DNA from 4 places in the Embleya sp. NPDC127516 genome. Region 1 is predicted to be linked to each of the others. Evidence: riboswitches for the same ligand, from Rfam matches in the RefSeq annotation. Region 1 holds a riboswitch; each other region holds the start of a gene.
The links. A riboswitch is a leader RNA that binds a small molecule or an ion and turns the genes downstream of it on or off. The one in region 1 is predicted to bind cyclic di-AMP.
Positions count from the first base shown of each region.

Region 2: another riboswitch for cyclic di-AMP. It lies ahead of ACIRL2_RS18150 (transglycosylase family protein); the one in region 1 lies ahead of ACIRL2_RS29620 (transglycosylase family protein).
Region 3: another riboswitch for cyclic di-AMP. It lies ahead of ACIRL2_RS15530 (NlpC/P60 family protein); the one in region 1 lies ahead of ACIRL2_RS29620 (transglycosylase family protein).
Region 4: another riboswitch for cyclic di-AMP. It lies ahead of ACIRL2_RS08325 (transglycosylase family protein); the one in region 1 lies ahead of ACIRL2_RS29620 (transglycosylase family protein).

Region 1 covers NZ_JBIWJT010000016.1:177,355-184,633, forward strand. Annotated here, with positions in the region: gene ACIRL2_RS29610 (NlpC/P60 family protein) at 1-177, shown strand, start outside; gene ACIRL2_RS29615 (PIG-L family deacetylase) at 297-2,330, shown strand; gene ACIRL2_RS29620 (transglycosylase family protein) at 2,465-3,820, opposite strand; cyclic di-AMP (ydaO/yuaA leader) riboswitch at 3,825-4,046, opposite strand; gene galE (UDP-glucose 4-epimerase GalE) at 4,496-5,464, opposite strand; gene ACIRL2_RS29630 (acyltransferase family protein) at 5,670-6,953, shown strand; gene ACIRL2_RS29635 (hypothetical protein) at 6,987-7,279, opposite strand, start outside.
Region 2 covers NZ_JBIWJT010000008.1:300,004-307,282, forward strand. Annotated here, with positions in the region: gene ACIRL2_RS18130 (threonine aldolase family protein) at 1-412, opposite strand, end outside; gene ACIRL2_RS18135 (SDR family NAD(P)-dependent oxidoreductase) at 394-1,098, opposite strand; gene ACIRL2_RS18140 (DUF6421 family protein) at 1,186-2,568, opposite strand; gene ACIRL2_RS18145 (nucleobase:cation symporter-2 family protein) at 3,081-4,436, shown strand; gene ACIRL2_RS18150 (transglycosylase family protein) at 4,558-5,301, opposite strand; cyclic di-AMP (ydaO/yuaA leader) riboswitch at 5,302-5,493, opposite strand; gene ACIRL2_RS18155 (EthD family reductase) at 5,690-6,025, opposite strand; gene ACIRL2_RS18160 (phosphoenolpyruvate hydrolase family protein) at 6,169-6,993, opposite strand; gene ACIRL2_RS18165 (Tm-1-like ATP-binding domain-containing protein) at 6,995-7,279, opposite strand, start outside.
Region 3 covers NZ_JBIWJT010000007.1:81,373-88,651, forward strand. Annotated here, with positions in the region: gene ACIRL2_RS15515 (sensor domain-containing protein) at 1-316, opposite strand, end outside; gene ACIRL2_RS15520 (helix-turn-helix domain-containing protein) at 313-1,344, opposite strand; gene ACIRL2_RS15525 (NADP-dependent oxidoreductase) at 1,445-2,365, shown strand; gene ACIRL2_RS15530 (NlpC/P60 family protein) at 2,567-3,541, opposite strand; cyclic di-AMP (ydaO/yuaA leader) riboswitch at 3,548-3,740, opposite strand; gene ACIRL2_RS15535 (TMEM165/GDT1 family protein) at 4,147-4,731, opposite strand; gene ACIRL2_RS15540 (TetR/AcrR family transcriptional regulator) at 5,029-5,598, opposite strand; gene ACIRL2_RS15545 (DMT family transporter) at 5,595-5,915, opposite strand; gene ACIRL2_RS15550 (uridine kinase) at 6,112-6,789, shown strand; gene ACIRL2_RS15555 (DinB family protein) at 6,814-7,279, opposite strand, start outside.
Region 4 covers NZ_JBIWJT010000004.1:96,737-104,015, forward strand. Annotated here, with positions in the region: gene ACIRL2_RS08310 (MMPL family transporter) at 1-1,786, opposite strand, end outside; gene ACIRL2_RS08315 (MarR family winged helix-turn-helix transcriptional regulator) at 1,889-2,371, shown strand; gene ACIRL2_RS08320 (glycerophosphodiester phosphodiesterase family protein) at 2,658-3,722, shown strand; gene ACIRL2_RS08325 (transglycosylase family protein) at 3,876-5,105, opposite strand; cyclic di-AMP (ydaO/yuaA leader) riboswitch at 5,138-5,371, opposite strand; gene ACIRL2_RS08330 (hypothetical protein) at 5,679-6,317, opposite strand; gene ACIRL2_RS08335 (DUF1203 domain-containing protein) at 6,506-7,000, opposite strand; gene ACIRL2_RS08340 (hypothetical protein) at 7,069-7,279, opposite strand, start outside.

The sequences.
Region 1 (7,279 bases):
GAGGGCGCGAAGTCGCTGCCGGACCGCAGCCCCGGCTCGGCGAACAACGATTCGGGCGCGGGCAGTCCGGCCGCCGACCCGGGCCGCTCCACCGCGTCGGGCGGCAAGGTGCCGGCCCGACTTCCGGCCGCGGCCGAGCCGCGCGGCGCGGACGCGGGCGGCGCGCGGGCGCGCTGACCGCCGGGGCGCCACGCGATTCCCGCCGGCCGATCGGGCCGTGCCGGGTGCGGGCGGGCGCCGGCGACCGGCGATGATGAGGTCGGTTCGCCCGCGACGGCAGAAAGGTACCGGCCGAGATGGCGATGATCCCCGGCACCGGAAGATTCACCGCGGTGGTCGGCGTCCTGGCGCTGGGCTTCGCGCTCGGGGTGGTGAAGTTGACCGGTCCGTACGGTTCGCCCCCGTACCACGCGCCGACCCGACCGATCGGCATCGAGACCCTGACACCGCGGCCCGGCACGACCGGTGCGGTGATGCAGGTGGTCGCGCACCAGGACGACGACCTCTACTTCATGAACCCCGACGTGGACCGCGCGGTGCGGGCGGGCACGGAAAGCGTCACGGTCTTCCTCACCGCGGGTGAGGCGGACGGGCGCAACGGCCCCGGCGGACGGCCCGATCCCCAGGCGTACGCCGCCGCGCGCAACAACGGCTCACGCGCCGCGTACGCGTTCATGGCGCTCGGGGATCGCGCGGCGCGCTGGGAGCGGCACAGCGTACGGCTGCGCGACGGCGCGCACGCCGAACTCGACCGACTCGTGGACGCCCCGAACATCAAGCTGGTGTTCCTCAACACCCGCAAGGAGGAGGGCATCGGCGCGCACGGGCGGCTGCGCACGTTGTGGAACGGCTCGGAACGCGAACTGGACACGCTGGCCCCGCGGGACGAGCCGGCGGGCGGACCCTACACGTACACCAGGGACGGCCTGATCGACTCGCTCGCGGACCTGATGCGGGCCCAGACGCCGACCGTGGTGCGCACGCTCGACCCGGAGCCGGACCGGCAGCGACACGATGGCGCGCACCCCGTACACGCCGACAACGGTGGTGTCTCGGACCACCAGGACCACACCGCCGCCGCACAGTTCACGTGGGAGGCGCTGCGCCGGTACAACGCCGATCGACCGGCCGCGAGCGCCGCCGCGATCGCCTACCGGGGCTACTACAACGAGCGTTGGCCGCACAATCTGGCGCCGGCGGCGCGCGAGCGCAAGGACGGGATCATCCGGGTGTACGGCTGGACGGACCGGGTGCGTCACTGCCCGGGTCGGGTGGACTGCGGCGACCTCAAGGTGCGGGACACCGCGCCCGGGACCAACTGGCCGCAGAGCACCACCTATCGCTACCCGAACGCGGGAGTGCGCCCGGTGCTCGGCGCGGACGGCCGGCTCACCGCTTGGGCCGTGCTCGGCGGGCGCGTCACCCGGTGGACCCAGGACGCCGTCGGCGGCCCGAACTGGTCCCCGGCGCACTCGATGCCCGGCCCCGGCGACGGCGAACTGGCCCCGGGGCTCGCCGCGGTGCGCATCGCGGACGGCCGGATCGCGGTGTTCGTGCTGCGCATCGGCGGTGCCCGCCGGGCCGATCGGGACCGGTTCGAGATCCTCACGGCGACCGAGACGACGCCCGGCGGCGAACTGGGGCCGTGGCGCGGCCTGGGCAACCCCGACGGCGACGGACGCGGCCCGGGCACACCGGTGGTCGGGGTGGACGGCGCGGGCGGGCTGTACCTGTTCGTGCGCGACCGGGACAAGGGGATCAGCGGCCGTCATCGGCCCGCCGGGAGCGACACGTGGTCGGCGTGGCGGGACCTGGGCGGCGGGGAGATCGTCGAGGGGCCCGGCGCGGTGACCCGCCCGGACGGCCGGGTCGTGGTCTTCGGCACGGCGCGTGAGGGCATTCGCTACTGGGAACCGGTCGGCGAGCGGTCGGGGCCGCCGCGCACGATCGCGGCCGAGCGACCGGCGGGCCCGCCCGCCGTGTCGGTGGGCGCCGACGGCCGGGTGGGTGTCGCCTACCGGCGCGCCGGCACACCGGAGATCGCGAGCGTGGTCGAGGGCGGGCCGAACGGGTGGGTGCCGGCCGACTCGGGAGCCGCGGGCGCGGGTTACGAGGCGTTGAGCCGAGTGCCCCGACCGGACGGCACGACGGCGACGCTGACCCGGGACGCCGACGGCCGGCCGATCGTCCTCGGCGCGTCCGGGGCGCCGGTCGTGCTCGACGAGCGCACGGTCGCGGTCGATCCCACCGGCGCGCCGGACGGCGCCGGGCACGCGGTGGCCCTGTGGCTCGGTCCGGACGGTGCGCTGCGCACCGCGCGGCTGCCCTGACGGCACCGTCCGGGCACGCGCACCGGTCCGCACATGCGAATCGTCCGCACACGCGCACCGGTTTGAACACGCGAACGGCGGGCGCTCCCTGGAGGGAACGCCCGCCGTTCGATGCAGCGGGTGGAGCGGGTGACTCAGACGCTGACGCCGTGGCTGCGCAGCCAGGTCATCGGGTTGACCGCGGAGCCGTAGTTCGGCGTGGTGCGGACCTCGAAGTGCAGGTGCGGGCCGGTGACGTTGCCGGTCGCGCCGGAGAGCGCGATCTTCTGGCCGGTCTGCACCTTCATCCCGGCCTTGACCGAGATCGAGGACAGGTGCGCGTACTGGGTGTACTTGCCGTCCGCGTGCCGGATGACGACCTCGTTGCCGTACGCGCCGCCCCAACCGGCCGACACGACGGTGCCCGAGGTGACCGCGCGCACCGTGGTGCCGGTCGAGACCGCGAAGTCCTGGCCGGTGTGGCTGCCGCTGGACCAGCGCGAGCCGCCGGAGCCGAAGCTCGCGGTGAGCGTGGCGCCCGAGACCGGGGCGACGTACGAGCCGGAGGCGGTCGTCGTCGATTCGGTCTTGGCGGCCTCGGTCTTGGTGGTCGCGGCCTTCGGAGCCGGCTTGCTCTCCGTCTTGGCCTTCGGAGCCTCAGCCTTGGGGGCCTCGGTCTTCGGCGTCTCGGCCTTCTGCACCTCGACCTTGGGCGCGGCGGCCTCGGTCTTGGTGGTGGTCGGCGCGGCCTTGCCGTCGACCGTGAGCTTCTGGCCCGGGAAGATCAGGTCGGGGTTCTCGCCGACGACGGACTTGTTGGCCTCGTACAGCTTCGGCCAACCGCCGGGCACGTGCGCGGCGTTCGCGATCTTGGAGAGCGTGTCGCCGGTGACCACGACGTAGGACGAGGTCGCGGCGGCCGGCTCGGTCTTCGGAGTCTCGGTCTTGGGCGCCTCGGTCTTCGGGGCCTCGGCCTTGGGGGCCTCGGTCTTCGGAGCCTCGGTCTTGACCTCGATCTTCGGCGCGGCGGCCGTCTTCTTCGGGGCCGGCTTGGCGGTCTCGGTCTTGGGAGCGGTCTTCGGCGCGGTCTTGCCGGCCGAGGAGCCGGTGTCGACGTCGGCGGCGGCGCCGCCTCGGGTCAGGCCGGCCTTGACCGAGCACACCGGCCACGCGCCGGGGCCCTGGCCCTTGAGGACCTTCTCGGCGATCGCGATCTGCTGACCCTTGGTCGCCAGGTCGGCGCGGGCGGCGAACTCCGTGCCGCCGAACGCCTTCCAGGTGCTCGCGGTGAACTGCAGGCCGCCGTAGAAGCCGTTTCCGGTGTTGATCTGCCAGTTGCCCGTGCTCTCGCACTGGGCGACCTTGTCCCAGGTGCTCACGGAGGCGGCCTGGGCGGTGCCCGCGCCGATGATCGGCATGGCGACGCCGACTCCGGCGACACCCGCCGCGGCGATCAGACGCGTGGTCCTACTGGTGCTGCGACGGCGATGACGCCCGGTTCCGGACAGCATGGCTGGATCCTCTCCCACGCCTACGAGGTGAGCTGTCGGATTCGGGCCGGAGATCGATAGCCCGGCCACGTCCCGAAGGACATGGCTTCACCCCAAGCCGTTCGCGGCGTCCGATCATCGAGATCGGGGCCGTTCGCGGCGGTTCACCTGTGGTTCCCCCGCTCCTGTCGTGTGGTGCTCGTCAGCCTCCCGAACGGCCGGCGACAGGATTCGGCGTACCGGCGATCGGGGTCCGTGTGGGATACGGACGGATCGAACGCTAAGCAGGCCTCGCCGAAGATCACAAGTCTGTGTCGGATAGACGTCGATTATCCGTTTTGCGGATGAGCGCAATGTAGATGATCCCTTACGGAAAGGACCGTAGTTGGCGTTCCGTGGTGGAAGGGCAGGGAACGCGTGACATCGGCCCTTGGTCACGGCGTACGCCGATCACCCGGGAAAGATCACCTACGCCCCGTTCGTCACACCCGCATCGCGTGTGGCGTCGCGCGGACCGGGCCCCTGCCCACCGACAGGGGCGTACGCACCCGTGATCGACGTGATTCGGCCCACAGACGAAGCACGTCATGTCCGATTTGCCCCAGGAGACTTCACCCTGCGTCGTCACGGGATCGCGACGCGACACCGCCCGCGGCGCCGGCTGATGCGCGGCGCCGCGGGCGGTGTGTGCGGGACTCAGCCGCGCTGCGCGCGCCAGCCGGCCCACGCGCTCTCCACCATGTCCGCCGTGTCGTGCCGGGCCTTCCAGCCCAGTTCGGTGGTGATGCGATCGGCGCTCGCGACCACCCGGGCCGGGTCGCCCGCGCGCCGGGGTCGCAGCTCCGGCGCGATGTCGCGCAAACCGGTGACCTCGCGGATGAGTTCCACCATCTCGCGCACCGACGTGCCCTCACCGCGACCGACGTTGAGCACCAGACGCGCGTCCGGGTCGGTGCCGAGCCGACGGGTGGCCGCCACGTGTGCCTCGGCCAGGTCCACCACATGGATGAAGTCGCGCACGCAGGTGCCGTCCGGGGTGTCGTAGTCGTCCCCGAAGATCACCGGCGCCTGATCGGCCGTCAGCTTCTCCAGCACCATCGGCACGAGGTTGAACACGCCCTCGTCCGCGAGTTCCGGCGCGCCCGCGCCCGCGACGTTGAAGTAGCGCAGCGCGGCGTACGAGATGCCGTGCGCGCGCGCCGTGGCCTTGATCATCCACTCGCCGACGAGCTTGCTCTCGCCGTACGGGTTGATCGGCAGGCACGGGGTCTCCTCGTCGACGAGGTCGACGTCGGGCATGCCGTAGACGGCGGCGCTGGAGGAGAACACGACGCGCGTGACGTCGGCCGCGACCATGGCCGCGAGCAGGACGCGCAGACCCTCGACGTTCTCCTCGTAGTAGTAGAGGGGGCGCGCGACCGATTCGGGCACCTGCTTCTTCGCCGCGATGTGCACCACGCCGTCCACGGCGTGCGCCCGGAACGTCTCGTCCAGCAGCGCCCGGTCCAGCACCGAGCCGACCACCAGCGGCACATTTTCGGGAACCCGTTCGCGCGCGCCCGTGGAGAAGTCGTCGAGGACGACCACATCCTCGCCGGCCGCGAGCAACGCCCGCACGACATGCGTCCCGATGTACCCGGCACCGCCGGTGACAAGCCACTTCATGAGGCGACCCTACCCGGCATCCCGGGTTCGCGGAGGGTGCGCGAATCGCGCGTGGCGACCCCCGCGGCGCCCGCCCTCCAGGGTGCCTGACCCGGGGTCGGGTCGACCGTTACCATGCACAGGATCTCGTGGGCAGGGCGCATATTCGCCCAGGGGGGATCCTGCGTCGCTTCCGGGCGGCCACATCGGGAAGGGCGTAAAGCGCGTGCGACGCGACTTCGGAGTGGGTCGGCAAGGAACGCTGGCCGAACGATTCTCCGGCCGGGACAACAGCATCGGATTGATCCGGCTCCTGCTGGCGACAGCGGTCGTGGTGGCGCACGCGCACATCCTGGGCGGCTTCGGCAAGCACGAGCCGGGCAACGGCTTCACCGGCATGCAGGTCGGCCTCGGCCGGATGTCCGTGTACGGCTTCTTCGTGCTGTCCGGCTTCCTGATCACCCGCAGCGGCATGCGCACCACGACCGGGCGCTACCTGTGGCACCGGATGTTGCGCATCCTGCCCGGTCTGTGGGTCTGCGTGCTGTTCACCGCGCTGGTGGCCGCGCCGATCATGTTCCGTCACCAGCAGGGTTCGCTGGACGGTTTCTGGCGCCATGGCGAAGGCCCGTTCGACTACATCCGCGCGAACTGGTGGACCGGTCTGCGGCAGTTGGACATCTCCAACATCCTGGCCACCGGGAAGAAGGAGGGGCACGCCTTCGACCCCGGCTTCGACGGCGCGCTGTGGTCGCTGAGCTACGAGATGACCTGCTACGTGGTCGTCGCGGCGATGGCCTGGTCCGGCGTGCTGCGCGGATCCCGCCGGTTCGTGCTGCTGGTGACCACCCTGCTGTACGGCTGGATCGTGATGGACCTGGTGAACGCCCCCGGCTGGCGCGGTCCGCAGAACACCAACGGCACCGACATCCACGTGCCGATCCTGAGCGAGTTCATCGGCCCGCTGCACAGCCAGTACCTGATCTACCTGAGCTTCCTGTTCTGCGTCGGCATGCTCTTCCAGCTCTACCAGGAGCGCATCCCGGTCAACGACGTGCTCGGCGTGGTCTCGATCGTCGCGTTGTTCGCGAGCATGCGCTTCGGCGGCTTCTTCGTGATCGGCTTCCCGGCCTTCGCGTACGCGCTGATGTGGCTCGCGGTGCGCCTGCCCAAGCCCTTCCGGGTGGTCGGCCGCAAGCGCGACCTGTCGTACGGCATCTATATCTACGGCTTCGTCGTCGAGCAGTTCCTGGTCGTGCTCGGGTACAACCGACACGGCTTCATGGCCTACCTCGGCCTGTCGCTGGTCGGCACCTTCGTTCTGGCCGCCGCCTCGTGGTACCTGGTGGAGAAGCCCGCGATGCGGTTGAAGGACTGGACCCCGGGCCTGTTCCGGTCCCGGTTGCCGGAGCCCAAGCCCGCCCAAGCCGACACGGCCACCCCGGACACGACGAAGGCGGCGCCGGGTTCCTCGACCTCGACGCCGCCCTCCGTATCGGTGAACCGCTAGGACCGCCCGGCCCTTGGGTCCCGCGGTCCCCGCTCAGCCGTTGTTCGCCCCCGGGGTGTTGCGGACCGGGAGCTTCCACGGCGGGGTGCCCAACCGCTGGCACTTTTGCTTGTTCGCGTAGCGCGGGCACTCGCCGCCGGCCTTCTGCAACTGGTGCGAGCGGTAGGTCAGCGAACCGATGCTCGAGTCGTCCACCGGCATGATGTCGTCGGCGACCGACGAGGCCGCGGTGCCGAACAGCAGGACCATCGCGGCCAGCGCGCCGATCGTGCTCGCCATCCCGGGAGTCGTGCGCCAGCGCGCGCCGACGTGCTTGGGCTCGGCGT
Region 2 (7,279 bases), on a different contig from region 1:
CCCAACCCCACGCGTGGGTGTCCACGAGTTCGGGGGTGAGCTTGCCGTCCGGCGTGTCCACGGCGAGCAGCTTGAGACCGGCCACCTTCTCCGGCGCACCGCACTCGTCCACGTTGATGTGCGCGGACGCGGCGCAGATCACCGACTCCCAGCGGTCGGTCATCGCCTGGAGACCGACCACGTTGGCGCCGGTGCCGTTGAACACCGGGAACACCTGCGCCCGTTCGCCGAAATGCGCGCGAAAGACCTCGGTGAGGTGCTCGGTGTAGACATCCTCGCCGTACGAGACCTGGTGACCCCCGTTGGCGATGCCGATCGCGGCCAGCACCTCGGGGTGGATGCCCGCGTAGTTGTCGCTGGCGAAGCCGCGCGTGTCGGGGTCGTGACGCGGGGTCAGGGGACGTTCAGGCACAGTCGTTTCCCGTTCAGATCGATGGCCGGGGTGTTCCACAGACCGGCGATCTCGACGGCGAGATCGGCCACGTCGGTGAATCCGGCGAACTTGGCGTTGGGTCGAGCCTGCCGCATCGCGTCGTTCACGAGCGCCTTGACCACCAGGATGGTGGCCGCCGCGTCGGACTCGGCGAACGCGTCGGCCAGCGCGAGCGTCCAGGTCTCCGCGGCCGCCTTGGCCGCCGCGTAGCCCGCGTTGCCCTGGGTGGGCTGCCCGGCCGCAGCGGCGGAGACCAGCACGAACCGCCCGCGCGGGCTGCGCGCGAGTGCTTCGTGGAAGGCCAGGCTGGTGTGTTGCACGGTACGCACGAGCAGGTCGTGCAGCAGCGCCCAGTCCTCGAGCGAGTTGTCGGCGAACCGCTTGCCGCCGCGCCACCCCCCGACCAGGTGCACCAGGCCGTCCACCCGCCCGTGCTCGCGCTCGACGTCGTCCGCCCACCGGCGCGTGGCGGCCGGGTCGAGCAGGTCCACCACCGCGCCGTGCGTACCGGGCGCGGCCTCCACGCTCTCGTGCAATCGCCCGGCGTCCGCGTCCGCGCCGTACACGTGCGCCCCGGCGCCGGCCAGCCGCGCGAGCACGGCCCGCCCGGTCGGCCCACCCGCGCCGGCGACCGCGATCACCGCGCCGTCGAGACCCTTCGTCACGCCCACTCCTCGTTCACCCTGCCGTTCACTGTCCACTGTTCGTCCCGGTGTCGCCGAACCGCTCACCACGGATCCTCGCCGCGGCGTTCACGACGCCGCGGCCGCGTCCTCGTCCTCCGCCAGGCGCTCCACCGGGCTGTCCGCGGTGATCCCGCGGGTGGACGCGATCACGTCGCGCAGCCGCCGGTTCAGCGCCTCGTAGAACATGCTCAGCGGGAACTCGTCGGGCAACACCGCGTCCACGAGCGCCTTCGGCGGCCCGTCCATCGGCAGCGCGGCGGTGCCCTTGGCCCACACCGAACCGGGGTGCGGGGAAACGTACTTGGCGACCAACGCGTAGCCGGCCAGCCAGTGGCCGACCTTCGGCCGGTCCACACCCTCGCGGTAGAGCTGGTCCACCTCTTCGTACAGCCCGAGCACCGCTTCGGTGATCCGGTCCCAGTCCACCGTCAGCCGGTTGTCCGCCCACTCGAGCACACCCGCGCGGTGCAGGTAGGCGAACAGCAGTTGCCCGCCCAGGCCGTCGTAGTTGCGCACCCGGCCCCCGGTGACCGGGAAGCGGAACAGCCGGTCGAAGATCACCGCGTACTGCACCGAACGCGCGGTCGCCACGCCCTCGCCGGCCAGCGCGACCGCCTCGCGGAACGCGGTCAGGTCGCAGCGCAGTTCCTCCAGCGCGTACATCCAGAACGGCATCCGCTGCTTGATCATGAACGGGTCGAACGGCATGTGGCCGCGCATGTGGGTGCGGTCGTGAATCAGGTCCCACAACACGAAGGCGTCCTGCGCGAGCTGCTGGTTCTCCACCAACTCCGCTGCTTCCGACGGAAGTTCGAGATCGAGGCTGTGTGCGGCGGCAGCCGCGACCCGACGGAAGCGGGCCGCCTCGCGGTCGCAGAAGATGCCGCCCCAGGTGAACCTGGGCACCTCGCGCACGGCCACCGTCTCCGGGAAGAGCACCGCCGAGTCGGTGTCGTAGCCGGCGGTGAAGTCGACGAACGCGACCGGCACGAACATCGCGTTGTCGTAGCGCTCGGCCTCCAGCGCGGCCAGCCACTGCGGCCACACCACCCGCAGCAGCACGGCCTCGACGTTGCGGTTGGGATTGCCGTTCTGGGTGGTCATCGGGAACACCACCAAGTGCTCCAGACCGTCGTGCCGAGCCTGCTCGGGGCGGAACGCGACAAGCGAGTCCAGGAAGTCGGGACGGCCGAAGCCGTCCGCCGCCCAGCGGGCGAAGTCGGCGACGACCGCTTCCAGGTACGCCTCGTCGTGCGGGAACAGCGGTGCGAGCCCGGTGACCGCCGACGTGATGTCGGCGACCAGCGCCCGGGCGGACGCGTGCTCGGACGGCTCGATCGAACCGTCCTTGGCCTGCAACGGACGCAGGTCGGCGACGGCTTCCTTGAGCACGGGCCACAGCGGGTGGTCTACGGCGGTACGGACGGCTACGCGGGTCATGTTCGACATGGAACCCTCTCAGGAGAAAGCAGGAACCACGGTCAGAAGAACCTATGTCAAAAGAATTTAACGCCGCAAGGGCGTTCCAAACGCAATCTTATCGTCGCTGGTACGTTTTGCCCGAATAAGTTGAGAATGCCATCCAGCCGCCTTCCGAAGATCGACGCCGCGTTCGGAGGAAGCCACAAGATGTGACCGGCCCGAACCGCCGACGCCTGTGCCTATTGACCGCCGATCCGGCCCGTCCCTACAGTCTCCTTCTGATCAACGGAATATTGATTCCGCATAGCGAAATACTTGGCAGGGGAACGCCCCGGATCCGCATCCACTCCCACTGCCCGATCCTGCGATCCAGTACGTCCAATGGGCCGGGCCGTCCTACGACGGCATCCGATGTGGAGGCGCCGATCATGGGCTGGAGAACCACCAGGAAGACTGCGGGCGCGGCACGATCGCCGGGCGATGCCACCGCCGGGGCGTCACCGGGGACCGGGGCGTCGCCCGTGCACCCCGTGGACGAGATGCTGCCGCCGGGACGCATGCTGGCCGGCGCCCTGCAACACGTGGCCACGATGTACGCCGGGGTCGCCGCGCCACCGCTGATCATCGGCGGGGCGCTGGGCCTGTCCACCGCGGAGCTGACCACGCTGCTGGGGGCGAGCCTGTTGATCGCCGGGCTCGCCACGCTGCTGCAGACGCTCGGCTTCTGGCGGATCGGCTCCCGACTGCCGTTCGTCAACGGCGTCACCTTCGCGGTGGTCTCGCCGATCCTGGCGGTGGCCGCGGCCAAGCAGGACGCGACACTGCCGGTGATCTTCGGCGCGACGATCGTCTCGGGCGTGTTCTGCTTCCTGCTCGCGCCGGTCTTCTGTCGACTGATCCGCTTCTTCCCGCCGGTGGTCAGCGGCACGGTGATCACCTTGATCGGGGTGTCCCTGCTGCCGGTCGCCGGGAACTGGTCGCAGGGCGGCGACAGCAAGGCGGCCGACTACGGCTCGACGACCAACCTCGGGCTCGCCGCGGCGACGCTGGTCGCGATCCTGGTCCTGCACCGGGTGCTGACCGGTTTCCTGCAGCGCATCGCGATCCTGCTCGGCCTGCTCTTCGGCACCCTGCTGGCCATCCCGTTCGACAAGGTGGACGGCGGCGCCCTGGGCGACCTGGCCGTCTTCGAGGTCCCGCAGCCGTTCGCCTTCGGCGCGCCGCAGTTCGACGTGTCGGTGACCGTGTCCATGCTCGTGGTGATGATCGTCTGCATGACCGAGTCGACGGCCGACATCATCGCGCTGGGCGAGGTGGTGGACAAACCCGCCGACGACCGGACGATAGCCGGCGGTCTGCGCGCCGACGGCCTGGCCACCGCGCTCGGCGGGGTGTTCAACGGCTTCGCGTGCACGGCCTTCGCACAGAACATCGGCCTGGTCGCGCTGACCCGCATCCGCAGCCGGTTCGTGGTCGCGGTGTGCGGCGGATTCCTGGTCCTGATGGGCTTGATGCCGATCGTCGGCGGCCTGGTCGCGCTCGTCCCGCAGCCGGTCCTCGGCGGCGCCGGCGTGGTGCTGTTCGGCACCGTCGCGGTGGCCGGCATCCGCACCCTGGGCAAGGCCGAACTCGACACCGGACCCAACGCGCTGATCGTGGCGGTGGCCCTGGCCTTCGGCGTCTTCCCGATCGCGTTCCCGGACTTCTACCACGCGTTCCCGGACAAGATCGCGATGATCGCCGAGTCCGGCATCTCGGCCGGCTCGATCATCGCGGTCGTACTCAACCTGCTGCTCAACCACACCGGATCCGCGTCCGGCGAAGCGGCCGACGAACCGGCGATCCCCGCCCCCACCCGGTCCACCGAACCCGCCGAACTGCCCAGCCGGGCCTGATCGATCGACGAAGCGAACGGCAACACGGCCAATCGACATCCCGTTTCGATCACCACCGACCGGACATGGGCGTGGGCCCCGCCGAAGTACTCGACGGGGCCCACGTGTTGCCGTTCGCGTGTCAGACGGAGAGCTTGGTGCCCACGCTGATCACGTTCGGGTTGTCACCGATGACACCCGAGTTGGCGCTGTACAGGGCCTGGTAGCCACCCTTGACGCCGAGCTTGGCGGCGACGGAGGAGAGCGTGTCACCGGCCTTGACGGTGTAGCTGCCGGAGCCCGAAGCCTGCTTGCTCGCGGCCGACTTCGACGCGTCCTGCGCGGCGACGTCCTGCTTCGGCTGCACCCGGACCTTCGGCGCATCGGCGCCGGAGTTGCGCGGTGCGGTCTCGGTCGCCGACTCGGCCTTGGCCGCGGCCTTCGGCGCGTCCTGGGCCTTGGTCTTGCCGGTGGTCGAGGACTCGGCCGTGGCGGACGCGTTGCCGCCCTTGGCCAGACCGGCCTTCTGCGAACAGACCGGCCAGGCGCCGGGGCCCTGCGCGGCCAGCACGCGCTCGGCGACCGCGATCTGCTGCGCCTTGCTCGCCTGCGCGGCACTGGCCGCGTACTCGCCGCCGCCGAAGGCGTTCCAGGTGCTCGGGGTGAACTGCAGACCGCCGGAGAAGCCGTTGCCCGTGTTGATGCTCCAATTCCCGGTGCTCTCGCACTGCGCGACCGCGTCCCACGTGGACGAGGACGCCGCGTTCGCGCTGCCCGCCATGCCCACGAGGGGAAGGACGAGACCCGCACCGGCGGCGACGGCGATGCCGGCGCGACGGCCACGAGAGAGCGAGCGAACGGGAGCGGTGATGGCACGGAAGGTCATTGATTACCTCGTCGGGCGCCTACGAAGTTAGCTGTCGGGTTCGGACGATTGGCCCGGCCTCGCCTGAAAACAGGCATGGCTTCACCCCACGGCATCGACATTGCCGATGCCGGCACTCACTTGGTTCCCCCGCTCCTGCCGCCAGTCGATATCGACTGCTTCCCTCGGGCGGCGGCAGGATTCGGCGTACCGCCCGGGGAGTCCGCTTGTGCGAACAACCACGAAGCTACGCACCGGGCCGCCGGGTTGGCAAACATTTCGGGCGCTTTGTGAGGTGCCCCATAAGCAGGAATAACACCGATTTGCCCGATATGTCGCCATCCTCGCAGGTCACGGCGCCGGCGTCCACGGTGCGCGGCCGCGTGGTCACCCGTGCTTCACCGTCGGGCTATTCCGTCGCGGGCAGCTCCACAGGTACGACTACCCGCTCCTCGTCCCAAAGGAACGTCGCGCCGCCGGTCGCGAAATTGGCGACGTCGGCCACCGTGGCCCGGCCCTCGGGCGAATCCAGGGTTGCCTGGATACCCGCGCGGGTCGGCGCGTACAACCCGACCACCAGGTAATAGGGCGGCTGCGCGCCGGAGGGGTCCGGATCGCACTTGCCGATGGTCCAGCCGGTCAATCCCGGCATCGTGCGGGCGAGCGGGACGTGCTTCTCCCAGTAATAGGCGTCGAACGCCGCCGGGTCCTCGGGGTGGCCATACAGCACGGTCAGCTTGTACACACGCGACTCCTCGCGGTCGTGGTGGATGTGTCTCCTGCCGGTGGTGCCCTGTGCTTCCTGCCTCCGACGTGGGACGCCCTGTGCGTCCCACCGGTACCGCCCTGCGCCCGGCACGTGCTGCCCGGATTCGTACGGCGCGGCGCCTACCGGGCTCCGATCGCCTTGAACGCCCGCGCCTGCTCGGTGATGGCCGTCTCGGTCGGCAGCCGTTCCATGCTGGAGGCGCCGAAGAAGCCCACCACGCCGGTGGTGTGCGCCAGCACGTACGCGGCGTCCTCGGGCTCGGCGATCGGCCCGCCGTGGCACAACACCAGCACGTCCGGGTTCACCTCGGCCGCCGCGTCGCGCATGCGCTGCACCCGCTCCACCGCCTCGTCGAGCGAGACCGCGGTGCTCGCGCCGATGCTGCCCTTGGTGGTCAGCCCCAGGTGCGGGACCAGGACGTCCGCGCCGGCCGCGGCCATCGCGCGGGCCTGCTCCGGGTCGAAGACGTAGGGCGCGGTGAGCAGGCCGCGCTCGGCGGCCAGCCGGATCATCTCCACCTCCAGGTCGTAGCCCATGCCGGTCTCCTCCAGGTTCTGCCGGAAGACACCGTCGAACAGGCCGACCGTGGGGAAGTTCTGCACGCCCGCGAAGCCCATCGCGGCGAGCTGGTCCAGGAAGTGCGGCATGATCCGGAACGGATCCGTGCCGCACACCCCGGCCAGCACCGGAGTACCGCGCACCACCGGCAGCACCTCGCCGGCCATCTCGACCACGATCGCGTTGGCGTCGCCGTACGGCAGCAGCCCGGCCAGCGAGCCGCGGCCGGCCATCCGGTAGCGGCCGGAGTTGTAGATGATGATCAGGTCCACGCCGCCGGCCTCGGCGCACTTGGCCGACAATCCGGTGCCCGCGCCCGCGCCGATCACGACGCCGCCCTGCCCGACCGTCCTGTGCAGTCGGCCCCGCGCCTCGCGTCCGTCCATCTCAGTCCACACGTCCCTTCGTGATCATCTCGTGCAGTCGATCCGCCGCCGCCGTGGCGAACGCCGGATCGTTGATGTCCGTCGCCGCCTCGTGCAACTCGACGGCACTGCCCGCGAGTCCGGACCGCAACTCGTCGAACAGCGCCTTGTCGGCGACGGAATCGTAGAAGGGCGCGCCCTCGACGTCGATCGCCGAGACCCCGCGCAGTGGCAGGTAGAGGGCGGTGGGACCGGTCGCGGCGATCAGTTTCGCGGCGATCCGCCGACCCAGCTCGGCGTTCTCCGC
Region 3 (7,279 bases), on a different contig from region 1:
GTGGCTCACCGCGTTCGGCTCCCGGGGCGGGGGGACGCACCTTCGCGATGCGCCGCCGTTCCAGGTCGGCGCACCAGCGCGCCGGCGCGAGGGCGTAGGCCACGACCGGCGACGTGCCGGACGGCAGCCGACCCACCGTTGCGGCGAACACCACGCCGAGTACCGCCGGGAGTACGGCCAGGAGGCCGGCGGCGGCGGTCACCGGCGCGGTGAGCAGGTACAGCGACCGCACGAGCGTCCGCCGCCCCGTGCGGGCGACGGCCCCCGCGCCCGACCACCACCGGCCCCGGATCGCGGGGGAGAGCGAATTGGTCATGACCCAAAGCCAATGGGCCGCGGCACGGCCTTCGGTGGCGTTGCGGTGGGCGTCGGGAACGAGGCCGAAGCCGAGGTGCCGTCCGCCCGCTGCCGGTGGAAGGTACGACGGTAGGCGTCCGGGGGCACGCCGACGGTGCGGTTGAAATGTCGGCGCAGTGTGGTCGCGGTGCCCATGCCGGTGGCTTCGGCGATGGCATCCACGCTGTCGTCCGTGGTCTCCAGGAGTTCCTGGGCCCGGTGGATCCGTTGGGTCAGCAGCCACTGCAGCGGAGTGGTGCCCGTCATCGCCCTGAAGTGCCGGCCGAGGTGGCGCGAGCTCATGTTCGCCCGGCGGGCCAGATCCTCCACCGTCAGCGGTCGATCCAGTCGTCCGGCCGCCCAGGCGAGCAGTTCGCCGAGTGGATGATCGTGCCGTTCGGGCATCGGGGTGGCGACGAACTGGGCCTGACCGCCGGGCCGATGCGGCGGTACGACCAGCCTGCGGGCGACCGCGTTGGCAACCGTCGAGCCGTGGTCGAGACGGATCAGATGCAGGCACAGGTCCAGCGCGGCGGCCTTGCCGGCGGAGGTGAGCACGCTGCCGTTGTCGACGTAGAGCACGTCGGGGTCGACCTCGACCCGGGGGAAGCGGGTGGCCAGCGCCTCGGCGTACGACCAGTGTGTGGTGGCCCGCCGTCCGTCCAGCAGGCCGGCGGCGGCCAGGACGAAGGCGCCCGTGCAGAGGGAGACCACCCGCGCCCCGGCCTCGTGTGCCGCGCGTATGGCGTCGACGAGGTCCGCCGGTGGGTCCGCCTCGAGGTCGGCCCACCCGGGGACGATCACGGTGTCGGCCAGGGCGAGCCGGTCGAGTCCGCAGTCGGGTTCGAGGAGGAAGCGGCCGTCGGCCCGCACGGGGCCCGCCCCGCAGATGACGAGCTCGTACCAACTCTCCACCGGGACCGGCGGGGCCGAGCCGAAGAGCTCGTGGGCCAAGGCCAGTTCGAAGTGCAGGATCCCGTCGGCGACGGCTATCGCGACTGTGCTCACGTCCGGAAGTGTACGCATCATGTCGTTCCGGACGCTCGTGCGGGGCGCCGCGTGGTCGACACGATGTGGGGGTTGGTCTTTCGGACGGAAGGCAAGTGACATGCGCGCTGTCGGTCAGGATGTGCTGGGTGGTCCCGAGGTGTTGCGGGAGTTCGACCTGGAGCGGCCGGCGCCCGGCCCGAGCGAGGTACTGGTCCGGGTGCACGCGGCGGGCGTCAATCCGACCGACTGGATACATCGGGCCACGGGCCTGATCCTGGGCGAACCGCCGTTCGTGCTCGGGTGGGACGTGTCGGGCGTGGTGGAGGCGGTGGGCCTGGGGGTGACGATCCATCGACCGGGGGACGAGGTGTTCGGCATGCTGAGCTACCCGTACGGCAACGGGGCGCACGCCGAGTACGTGGTTTCGGCGGCCCGCCACGTGGTGCGCAAGCCCGCCAACATCGACCACGTGCAGGCCGCCGCGCTGCCCTTGGCCGCGGTCACCGCCTGGCAGGCCCTGGTGGACACCGCGGAACTGCGGGAAGGGCAAAGGGTGTTGATTCACGCCGCGGCGGGCGGGGTCGGTCATCTGGCGGTACAGATCGCCAAGGCGCGCGGCGCGTACGTGATCGGCACCGCGAGCGCGGCCAAGCACGACTTCGTCCGCGGGCTGGGCGCCGACGAGATGATCGACTACACCACGACCGACTTCGCCGACGTCGTGCGGGACGTGGACGTCGTGCTGGACGGCGTCGGCGGCGAGTACGGTCCCCGCTCGCTACGGACGTTGCGCCGGGGCGGCGTGCTCGTCGCCATCGTGAACAACGTCAGGGACCTGGACGTCGAGCGGTACGGGGTCCGGGCCGAGGAGATGCTCGTCGAGGCCGACCACGCGGCCATGCGGCAGGTCGCGGACCTGGTCGAGGCGGGGCGACTGCGCGCCGCGATCGACTCGGTGTTCCCGCTGGCCGACGCGGCCAAGGCGCACGAGCGCGGGGAGACGGGCCGGGTCACGGGCAAGATCGTCCTGACGCTCTGACGCTCTGACGCTCTGACGCTCTGACGCCCGCGCCCCGGTCCGCCCGCCCGCCGGGACCGGCGCGTTCGCCGAAACGCACGCCGGCGCCGCGCGCTCCGACCGTCGTCGGAGGGCACGGCGCCGAAGGCGCGTCCCACTATGCGGTTGTGTCACCGCCGCCGGAGCACGTGTGCGCCGGCGGCGGCGGTTTGCCCGGTTCGATCAGGCCGGGCGGGTGGCGCCGGCGATCGGCATGGTGTTGATCGAGGCGATCTCGACCGACTTGCGCGGGTTCGGGGCGTGCACCATCTTGCCGTCGCCGATGTAGATGCCGACGTGGCTGATGCCGGAGTAGAAGAACACCAGGTCGCCGGGCTGCAGGTTGGCGACCGACACGCGCGTGTCGGCGGCGAACTGGTCGTTGGTCACGCGGGGCAGCGAGATGCCCGCGGACTTGTACGCGGCCTGGACCAGACCCGAGCAGTCGTACGCGTTGGGGCCGGTGGCGCCGTACACGTACGGCTTGCCGATCTGCGCCTTGGCGAAGGCCACGGCCTGGGCGGCCTTGCTGCTCGACGCGGTCGAGGAGCCGCCGGTCGGCGCCTGGTTGCCCTTCGAGCCGCCGGTGGCGGGCTTGGCGGGGGCCTTGGCGGCGGGCTTGACCGACACGTCGGCCGACGGCTTGCTCGCCGGCTTGGGGGTGGTCTTGCCGGGCGTGACGGAGGTCTTGGGCTGGACCTTGATGCTCGGCTTGGCGGGCGCGTCGGCCTTGGGTGCCGCGGGCGCCGAGCCGTCCAGCCGCAGGGTCTGGCCGATCTCGATCAGGTCCGGGCCGGACAGCAGCACGTCGCGGTTGAGTTCGTACAGGCTCTGCCAGCCGCCGTTGACCTGGTTGGTCTGGGCGAGCCGGAACAGCGTGTCGCCGGCCTGGACCACGTAGCGGGCCTTGTCGGCGGCCGTGTCGGTCTCCGGCGCGGCGGGCGCGGCCTGGACCGGGGCCGCGTCGACCGCCGCGGTGGGGGTCGCCGACAGCACGGTGGAGGGGGACTGCTCGGAGGTGGAGGGGGCCTGCGCCGGGGCGGCACCGGCGGTGGCGACCGGGAGCACGACACCCATGCCGGCGATGCCCACCGCCGCGACGAAGCGGCGGACGTTGGTGGGTCGAGCGGCACGATGGCGAGCGTTTGTGGACAGCATGAAATGGGGTCCTCTCCTGTCGCCTACGAGGTGAGCTGTCGGATTCGGACTGGAGCAGCCCGGTCGCGTTACGCGACTTCACCCCTAGCCGTCACCGGAACGATCCCGGCCACGGCGATTCACCTGGTTCCCCCGCTCCCGTCGGATTCTTCGATGTAGACCTCCCGCTGCCGGCGACGGGATTCGGCGTACCGGCGACAGGGTTCACCCGAAAGGTGAATCGGCGAGAAAGGTAGGCAATGCGGATGCCTGATCACAACCGAAACCCCGACTTCGCCCTGCGGGTAAAGGCGGAATAAAAGCGACATCTCTCCCGTGTTCGGCTCCGGGGTACCGGTGATGACGAGGGGATATCTCGGAGAGTGGTGTGATCGTGCGGTAACGGAAAATAGTCGAGACTCGTCGCGGGGCGCGGAAAATGAATTGCGGCTCGAAGTCGGCTATATAATTTATGTCCGTTTTATCCATGCGGCCTACATCACATTTCGGGCAACCGATCGACTGGTCGCGCCGGACATGCCGGCGATGCACCCATCCGTCCCGCCGCCGTCGGGTGACCGCGGCGCGGGCGCCATCCGCAGGGGCGAGGCATCACCGGGGGCGGGTCAGCCGGTGAACACCTCCACCAGCGACCAGATCGCCAGCCCGAGCATGCACAGGCCGCCGATCCGCTGCACCGTTTGCAGCGGGACGCGCTTGGCGATGAACCGCCCGGCGAGCAGGGCCAACGCGGACACCGACATCAGTGCCGCGGCCGAGCCGATCGCGGTGGACCAGGTGCCGTTCGTGGCGGCCAGGTTGGCCGTGGTGATCTGGGTGAGGTCGCCCCACTCGCTGATGAACACGGCCGTGAAGGCGGTCGCGAAGACCGGCCGGAAGCCGGTCACGCTCTTGCCCGCGGTGTCCTCGTCGTCCTCGCCCGCACCGCCGCGCAACAACATGAAGGCGCCGAAGCCGAACAGGGCGGCGGAGACCAGCTTGACGATCCAGCCGGGGAGCAGGCCGAGCAGGCCGCCCGCGCCGACGGCGAGGGCGACGTGCACGACGAACGCGGTCGAGGTGCCGAACCACACGTAGAGCGGACGCATGCGGGTGCCCATGGCAAGCGACGCGAACATCGTCTTGTCCGGGAGCTCGGCGAGGAAGATCAGCCCGAAGGCGGTCAGGATCGCCAGAAGGTCGAGGTGCATTCCGGGTGGCTTTCTGCGAGAGCCGGGCCCCGGGTCTTCACGAAGCGCCGCACGGCAACCGGAGGACCACTCGGCCCGGCACGACGGGGTACATCCACGAGAAGACGAGGATGCGTCGATGCCTGGCCGAAGGTCTCGCCCACCCGTGTCGAGCACGAGCCCGGCCACCGGGAGTCCGAGGACTCCAGCATGTCGACGACCGGTTCACGGGGCTACTCCCCTTCGCGGTGCCGACCCTACCGCACCCGGCGTCGGCGCCGGCCCGGCCGCTCCCGGCGCACCGGGCCGTTTCGACGCCTACGACGACCCGTTCACCGACGAAGACCCGCCCTCGTCCAGGACCCGGGCCAACGACCAGCGCAACTGCCTCTCGTCCAGCGTCGTGTCCAGCGTCAGCACCTGCAGCATGGTCCCGTCCAGCACGGCGAGCGCGGCGGCGGCGGCGCGCGGTCCGACCCGGACGGACAGGAAGTCGCCGACGCCCTCGACCCAGGCCAGGGCGAACCCGCGCAGTTCCGGGCTGCGGGCGGCGGCCAGGTACAACTCGTACTCGACCAGCGCGCGCGAGCGGTCCGCGAGGTATTCCGCGGTGAGCGCGGTGAGCACGCCGGGCAGGTCGTTCGCGTCCCGCGCACGCCGTACCCACTCCTCCAGCAGCCGCACCGTCTCCGCCGACGCGTGCGCGAGCGCGGCGGCGACCAGGTCGTCGAGCGAGGCGAAGTAGTACGTGGTCGCTCCCAACGGGACGCCCGCCCGGGCCGCGACCAGGCGATGCGTGGTGTTGCCCACGCCCACCTCCGCGATCACCTCACACGCGCCGCGCACGATCCGCAGTCGCCGACCCTCAGGGTCCCTGGCCGCGGTCAATGCGCACCACCCAGGTTCAACACCACGACTCCCGCGATCACCAACGCCATCCCGAACGCCTTGAGCAGCGTCACCGGCTCGTTCAGGAACACCGCGCCGACCAGCGCGATGGCCACCGTCCCGAGTCCGGACCAGATCGCGTACGCCGTGCCCACCTGCAACTGCCGCAACGACAACGTCAGCAGGTAGAAGGCACCCGCGTACCCGCCCAGACACGCCAGCGTCGGCCACAGCCGGGTGAACCCGTCGGTGCTCTTCAGCAGACTGGTCGCGATCACCTCACACGAGATCGCCAGCCCCAGGAACAGCCAGGCCACGGGCCTCTCCCTCCGAGTGGTACAGATGTACAAGTACAAATGTACAAGAGTGCTCGCCCGGGGTGATCGGAGCCCTCGTCTCGGCCGCGGGCCGGGACCGAGTCGGACCCGGCCCGACTCGGCCGGGGGCCGGCCCGGAACCGACCCGGCTCGCGGCCGACCCCGGGTCTCCCTCACCGGTGGATAGGCTGCTTCGATGCCCATCGAACGGCCGGATCGCATTCGAGGCGCGACGACCGATCGGCCGGCCGCGTGCGTCGCCGCGTTGCCGCCGTCGATCGGCGCGACCCGACTGGTCGCGGTGGACGGGATCGGCGGTTCCGGCAAGACCACGTTCGCCGACGCGCTCGCCGCGCGACTGGGTGGCGCGCCGGTGGTGCGCCTGGACGACTTCGCCCGGCCGGGGGACTTCTTCGGCTGGCTGCCCAGGCTGCGCGCCCAACTGCTCGAACCGCTGGCCCGACACGAGGCCGCCCGCTGCGACACCTACGACTGGGCCGGCTACCGGATCAGCGGCTACAGCGAGGTTCCGGCCGCGCCGGTGGTGATCCTGGAGGGCGTCGGCGCGGCCCGGCGCGAACTCGGCCCGGTGACCGCGCTGCGCGTGCACGTCGACACGCCGGCCGAGCTCGCCGCAGCGCGCACCCTGGATCGGGACGGCCCCGAACTGGCTTGGTTCTGGCGGCTGTGGCGCGCCGCCGAGACCGAGCACCTGGCCCGGGACCGGCCGTGGACCCGCCCCCACCTACGCGTCGACGGGGCGGACGCACGCGGCGGATCGGGGACCGAACCCGATCGGCGCGCGCTCGCCGGCAGCGGCAGCCGACGGTCGCCCTCGACGGCTCGCCGCGACGACGCGGGGTATGCGGGGTGACCCCGGCCGGTCCCCCGGGATCGGTCACATGCCGGCGGCTCCGTCGAGGCGTTCGCGCAGGAGATCGGCATGGCCGTTGTGGCGGGCGTACTCGGCGATCAGGTTGACCAGGGCCCAGCGCAGCGAGAACGGCTTGCCGGTGGCCTTGCGGATACCGGTGTCGTCCAGGGACGCGGCGGCGGCGACGATCTCCCGTGAGCGCTCGCACTCCGCGTGCCAGCGGGCGAACGCCTCGGCCGGGTCGCCGTCGAGGCGCTCGAAGTCCTGATCCGGGTCGTCGTCGGTGTAGTAGAGCATCGGTACGTCGTCACCGGCGAACTGGATGTGGAACCACCAGCGTTCGACTCCGGCCAGGTGCCGGATCATGCCGTGCAGCGACAAGCCGGACGGCGACACGGCCCGCTCGGACAACTGCTCCGCCGACAGGCCCGCGCACTTGAGCTCGAAGGTGGCCCGGTGCCAGTCGAGGAAGCCGGTCAGGACCTCGCGC
Region 4 (7,279 bases), on a different contig from region 1:
CGGACAGGTGGCCGTCCTGGATCACCCACACCACCGCGCCGAACATCGCGGTCAGGCTCAGCGCGGCGAACACGATCGCCAGGATCGGCAGGACCACGCTGCCGGTGAGCAGGAAGACCAGGACGAACGTGGTGAGCAGGATCAGGCCGCCGGCGAGCCACAGTCGGCTGCCGATCGCGTGCTTGGCGTCGACCAACTCGGCGCTCTGTCCGCCGACCAGGGCCGGGCCGGGCGCGGGCACGGCCCGCACCTCGCGCACCAGATCCTGACCGGCGGCGGAGAGGTCCTCGACGGCGGGCACCACCGAGATGTACGCGCTGCCGGCGGCTCGCCGACCGGCCTCGGCCGGACCCGGGGCCGCGCTGCGGGCACCGTGCTCGAAGGTGCCTGCGGGCCCGACCACGCGGGCCACACCGTCGATCGCGGACAGTCGGGCACTGTAGTCGGCGGTGCCGTCGGGTTGCCGCGCCGCGCCCACCACGATCTCGATCGCGCCGGTGGGGCGTCCGTCCACCTGGTCCCGGATCACCTGTTGGACCTGCCGGGATTCGGCCGACTTCGGCAGTTGGCGATCGTCGCCGGTGCCGAACTGCACGCCCAGGAAAGGCAGTCCGAGCGCGACCAGAACGCCGGTGGTGAGGACGGCGACGATCGGCGCCCGGCGCATGATCGCCTGGGAGATCCGATACCAGCGGCTCTCCGGCTGCGCGTGCGGCGCGGCCGGGCGCACGGGCCGCGCCCGGCCGACGAGTCGGCGCAGCGGCACGCGCAGGTCGCCCCTGTCCACCCGGTCGCCGAGCAGGACCAGCGCGGCGGGCAGGATCACCAGCGCGCCGAACGCGGCGAGCAGTACGACCGGGATTCCGGCGTACGCGAACGAGCGCAGGAAGTACTGCGGGAAGACGAGCATCGCGGCCAGGGAGACGGCGAGGGTGAGTGCGGAGAAGACCACGGTGCGCCCGGCGGTGTTCAGCATCACCGTCACGGCGCGGATCGGCGGGGCGCCGGCGGCGAGTTCCTCGCGGTAGCGGCGGACCACGAACAGGCCGTAGTCGACGGCCAGGCCCAGGCCCAGCACGGTGGTCAGGTTCTGCGCGAACACCGAGACGTCGGTGACCGAGGAGACCATGCGCAGCACCGCGTTGGTGCCGACCATGGCCAGGATGCCGACGCCCAGTGGCAGCAGCGCGGCGACCAGGCTGCCGAAGACCAGGATCAGGATCAGCAGGGTGATCGGCAGCGCGATCAGTTCGGCGCGGACCAGGTCCTCGGAGATGGTCTTCTGCATGTCGTGGCGCACCGCGACGCTGCCGCCGAGTTCGACCTTCAGCGCGCCTCGGGTGCCTCGGTAGTCGGCGGCCAGGCGTTCGAACGTGTCGGAGGCGGCGGTCTCCTCACCCCGGACGTGGGCCAGGACGAGTCCGTGTCGGCCGTCGGCGGTGCGCAGGGTCGGTGCGCCGCCGTTCCAATAGGAGACCACCCCGGCGACATCGGGTTCGGCGCCGAGTCGGTCGGTCAACTCCTTTGCCTGGAGCGCGACTTCAGGTGCGTCAAGGGGGCGGTCGGCGCCGACCAGGAGGACCAGGTTGGGGCGGCTGCCGGGGAAGTCGCGGTCGAGGGCGGTCGCGGCACGGGCCGAGGCCGAGTTCGGGTCGACGGCGCCGCCGCCGAGCAGGTGGTCGCCGACGCCGCGGCCGAGCAGTCCGGCGCCGATCAGCAGGAACAGGGCCGTGATCAACAAGAGCCGGGGCCGGGCGGTGGTCAGGCGGGCCAGGGCAGCGAACATCGCCGAACCCTTCCGTAGAGTCGATGGATCGTATGTGGAACATACGATATGCAAAGCCTTTCGTCTAGATGACATATGTTCGCGGACCGCTAACATGTGGACATGACGGACCGACCCAACACCGGGCGGCCGCCGATGGGAGCACGGACCGGGTACCGGCTGGTCAAGCTGGCCGATCTCCTGTTGGCGCTCGCCGATCAGACGCTTTCCTCGCTGGGCGTCAAGACCAAGCACGTGCATGTGCTGGAGACCCTGCTGACCTACGAGTCGTTGTCCCAGCAGGACGTCAGCCGACTGCTCGGGATCGACCCCAACGTCCTGGTCGGCGTGCTCGACGACCTGGAGGAGCGCGGCTTCGCCGAGCGTCGGCGCAACCCGCACGACCGACGGCGGCACGTCATCCAGGTCACCGCCTCCGGACGCGAACTGGTCGCGGAGAGCACCCGGTTGCTGAGCGCGGCCGAGGACGCGTTCTTCGCCGCCGTCTCGGCCGAGGACCGGCGGATCGTGCACGACGCGTCCGGCCGGCTGCTGGCCGCGCATCGTCCCGGGTGGTCCGACGACGGATCCGACGCGAGCTGCTGAGCGGCCGCTTCGGTGCGGCGCCTGGATCGAGGCGCCCGCCGGGCGACTGCGGTTCCACTCGGGCCCGGGTTCGGATGCGAGCCCGGGCCCGGTCCGGATGCGAGCCCGGGCCGGTCCGAGTTCCGGCTCGGGCCCGGATTCGCGCTCGCGTCGGGGTACTTCGCCACTTCTTCGTCTCTTCTTCGCCCGACCGCCATGATCCGACTCCCCGCGCATCACTTCGCGCGGGCCAGGGTGTGGGCGTCGACGGTCGATCGTCGTCGACCGGAGCGAGAAGGAGACGTCCATGTCCGGATGGAAGACCGTCACGGCCGCGATCCTGGCCGGGGCCGCCGTTGTCGCCGCCCCGGGAATGGCCGCCGCCGCGGATCGTCACGGTGGCCACCACCGCAAGTCCTTCGACCTCCAAGCGCACCGAGGCGGTCTCGGGCTGACCGTGGAGAGCACGCTCGCGTCCTTCGCCAAGGGTCTGGACCTGGGGGTGTCCACGCTCGAACTGGACGTCCAGATCACCGAGGACGGCCGGGCCGTGGTCACCCACGACCGCAAGGTCGACGGACGCAAGTGCGCGGACACCAAGCCGGTACGCGCCGGCGACCCGGAGTTCCCCTACGTCGGCAAGTACGTCAACACGCTCAGCCTGGCGCAGGTCCGCACGCTGGACTGCGGATCGCGGCAGTTCCCCGGCTTCCCCGCGCAGACCACCTCGCCCGGAGCCCGAATGCCGCTGCTCACCGAGGTGTTCGACCTGGTCAACCACCGGCACGCGCGCGGCGTGAAGCTCAACGTGGAGACCAAGGTCGAGGCCGGCGCGCCGCAGGAGACCGCGCCGCGCGAGCAGTTCGTACAGGTCGTGGCGCGCGAGGTGCGCCGGGCCGGGCTGTTGCGCCAGGTCACCGTGCAGAGCTTCGACTGGGGCGCGCTCAAGCGCATGCGGCAGGTCGAACCGCGCCTGCCGCTGGTCGCGTTGACCAACTACGACTTCCTCCAGGTCGGCAAGCCCGGCGCCTCGCCCTGGCTGGGCGGCCTGGACATCGACGACTTCGACGGCGATCCGCTGCGCGCGATCTCCTCGTTCGGCGCCGGCACGTTCTCGCCCGTGCACGGCTTCCCGCAGGACGGCAAGGTCACCGACCCGAACTACCGTCCCTACGTGACCCGCGACATGGTCGCCCGGGCACACGCGTCGGGCATCAAGGTCGTGCCGTGGACCGTCGACGACCCGGCGACCATGGCCAAGCTGATGGACGACGGCGTGGACGGTCTGATCACCGACTACCCTGACCGGCTGCGGGAGTTGATGGCCGCACGTGGGCTGTCGCTGCCCAAGCGCTACCCGGCGCGCGGCTGATCGGCGCGATCCGCCGGAGACTTCGGCGTCCGCAGGGGTGGGGACGCCGAAAAGGGCCGGGCCCGTCGACACTCGGTCGACGGGCCCGGCCCTGGTACGGCTACCGCGTTGGTGTGGCTATCGCGGTGTGGTTACCGCCTGATGACGCTCGGCTCAGAGGTTGACGCCGTGCGCGCGCAGGTAGGTGACCGGGTTGATGCCGCTGCCGTAGTTCGGCGTGGTGCGGATCTCGAAGTGCAGGTGCGGGCCGGTCACGTTGCCGGTCGCGCCGGAGAGGCCGATCTGCTGACCGGTGCTCACCGTGGCGCCGACACGCACGCCGATGCTGGACAGGTGGGCGTACTGCGAGTACTTGCCGTCCGCGTGCTTGATCACGATCTCGTTGCCGTAGGCGCCGCCGTTGCCGGCCTTGACCACGGTGCCCGAGGTGATCGCCTTCACCGAGGTGCCGGTGGCGGCCACGAAGTCCTGGCCGGTGTGGCTGCCGCTGGACCACAGCTTGCCGCCGGTGCCGAACGCGGTGCCCAGGCCGCCCTTCACGGGAGCGACGTAACCGGACGCGTTGGCCGTGGTGGACTCGGCCTTGGCCGAGGACTCCTTGGCCGCGACCGGGGCCTTCTCCTTGACCTCGACCTTCGGCGCGACCTTCACGGACGCCGTGGTCTTGGTCTCGGTCTTCGGCGCGGCCGGAGCGGTCTCGGTCTTGGTGCTGCCGGACTCGGTCGAGGCCGAGGCCTTACCGGAGAGCGAGAGCTTCTGACCGATCTGGATGACGTTCGGGTTGCCACCGATCACCGAGCGGTTGTCGGCGTACAGCTTGTGCCAGCCGCCCTCGACATCCTTGGCGGCGGCGATCTTGGAGAGCGTGTCGCCCTTGACCACGGAGTACGAGGTGCTGGTCGACGCGGACTTCGCGGCGGCCGCCGGGACGACCTCGATCTTCGGGGCCGGAGCGGACTCGGCCGGCTTCTCGGCGGCCTTCGGGGTGACCTTGACCGTGGACTTGGTGCCGGGCGAGACGGCCGGCGCGGCGCTGCCCTTGGTCAGGCCCGCCGGGCCGGAGGTGTTCGGCCAGGCGCCGGGACCCTGTACGGCGAGAACCTTCTCGGCGATGGCGATCTGCTGGTCCTTGGTGGCCAGGTCGGCACGCGGGGCGTACTGCTGACCGCCGAACTCGTTCCAGGTGCTGATGGTGAACTGCAGACCACCGTAGAAACCGTTGCCGGTGTTGATGTGCCAGTTGCCCGAGCTCTCGAGCATGGCGACCTTGTCCCAGGTGGAGACGGAGGCGGCGTTGGCGGTGGCGAGACCGGTGACCAGCGGGGCGGCGACGATCGCGCCGGCCATGCCGAGGGTCAGCGCGAGACGCGTCTTCTTGGGCATGCGGGCAGGGGTGATGAACGACTGCACGAAGATTTTTCCTTCTCCCACGCCTACGAAGTGAGCTGTCGGATTCGGGCTGGAGAGTCTCGCCCGGCCGTGTTCGGCCCTCCTGAGGAAGGGACGGGCACGGCTTCACCCCAAGCCGTCGTCATGGGCGTCCGTGTCACGGACGCCCGGGACGGCATTCCACTTGGTTCCCCCGCTCCTGCCTTTCGGGTTTCGTACCGTGGCCTCGCTCCGGCGGCAGGATTCGGCGAACCGGGAGACCATTTCGCCGAGCACCGGACCGGTGTGGCGAAGCACCAAACTACGCACACCCTCGACTCGGATCCAAACATCACGTTTCGCCGAAACAGAAGAATCAGGGCGGAAGGGTGGAATATCGGGACCTAAAGTCCCGAGAAGCGTACGCATTGTGCCCGAATCGATGACATATAGTGGGTATTCGATTACTCAGGGCAGGAATCGTGAAAAGACGGTTTACGGTGCGTACGACCTCCTGACCATCGGTACCCGGCATGTGACGTGCACCATAGAGAGGGTCGATGGCCGCCCGATATGTACCGCTATCGGTCATCCGAAAACCAGAGATGCCCCGGTGGCGGCGCCCAAGAGCGCACCAGCCACGGCTTGCGCGACGGTGTGGTGACGCAGTGCGACACGCGACCAGCACACGACGCCGACCGCGAGATAACCGGTCGACCACCACGGTCCGCCCGCGACGGCGAGCAACGCGACGATGCCGGACGCGACCGCGCAGTCGACGCTGATCTTCCACGCCGCGTTCACCACCAGCAGCACCACCGTCATGCCCCACAGCGCGAACATCGCGAACACCAGCCGGGACGGCGCGCCGGCGCCGAGCATGACCGCCGCGCCGATGCCGATCGAGGCCAGGATCACCGCGAAGATGCGCGGACGCTGCCGGCGGTCCACCACGTGCCGGTCGCCCCAGGTACCGCGGCGACGCTCCCACTCGATGTACCCGGCCGGAACGATGCCCGCGCACAGTGCCGCGAACAGACCCCATCCGGCGCCGGTCCACGAGTGGGCGACGAGCGCACCGAAACCGGACAGTCCGGCAAGGATGGTGTTGCGCGGCTGGAGGATGTCGGTGACCACCTGGGCGGCGCCCCGGACACGGCCCGGACCGGGAGCGGCGGTGTGCGCCGCGACCTGGGCCGACGGGCTCCGCACGACTGCGTTGTCCATCCGCGTACGGTAGCGATCGGCTCGGAGCCGCCCGCGCGCGGGCCGGTACGGAATCCGGCCCGACACGGTGATCGTCCCGGGCGTGGCCGAGACCGGCGCGACGGTGTCGCCGCCCCGGTGGACGCGCCGGCGCCGGGCGCTCGCCCCCGGCGCCGGGGGCGAGCGCCACCGGGGATCCGGTCGTGGGATCAGCGGTCGGGGGTGGACGGGCGGACGATGGTGGACATGTAGCAGCCGTAGGTGATGTTGCGGCAGTGGATCTCGGTCACCTCGGGGTCGGCGAGGATCTCGGCGAGGGCGGGCTCGGGGTTGTCGGTGTCGTGGAGGCGTGAGGTGGGGTGGATCCGTCCCCGGGCGTCGTAGGCGCGAAAGACCTGGGGCCGGGCCCGCCACTGGGGCGGGTAGGCGTCGGTGCTCGGGCCGGGGCAGGCGTCGGCGTGCGCGAAGACCGGGCCGATCTCGCGGTACGGGCTCGCCGGGAGCGGCGGTTCGTAGCCGAACAACATGAGCCGCTCGCCCGGCTCGGCGTCGCGCAGGCAGCAGCGCAACGGTTCGCCGCCGCCGGCCGTGTGCGCTTCGACCGGGTGGCCGGAGACGTCCAGGCCGGTGGCCCGGACCGAGGCGAGGAGCTCGGCGGGGATCGCTCGGACGACGAAGGTGCGGGTATCCGCGGAGGTGGTCATGCCTCCAGCGTGGACGCGGCCGGGACACGGTGCCGGCGGCAATCGGACACCTCGTTCGGCACCCGGCCTCACCCGGCTCGACCGTCGAGACGACACCAATCCCGGCGGTAGGACGCCCAGTCCGTGTCGGTCGCGGCGAAGTCGACGTACAGTGCGACGCCGAAGTTCGGTCGGCGCGGGTCGTGTCTGGTCAGGCCCAGGCGGACACCGCGCACCGCCGCCGCGACCGTCTCGGCCGAGCCGTGATGACCCCAACTGTTCGCGTAGTAGGCGGGCAGG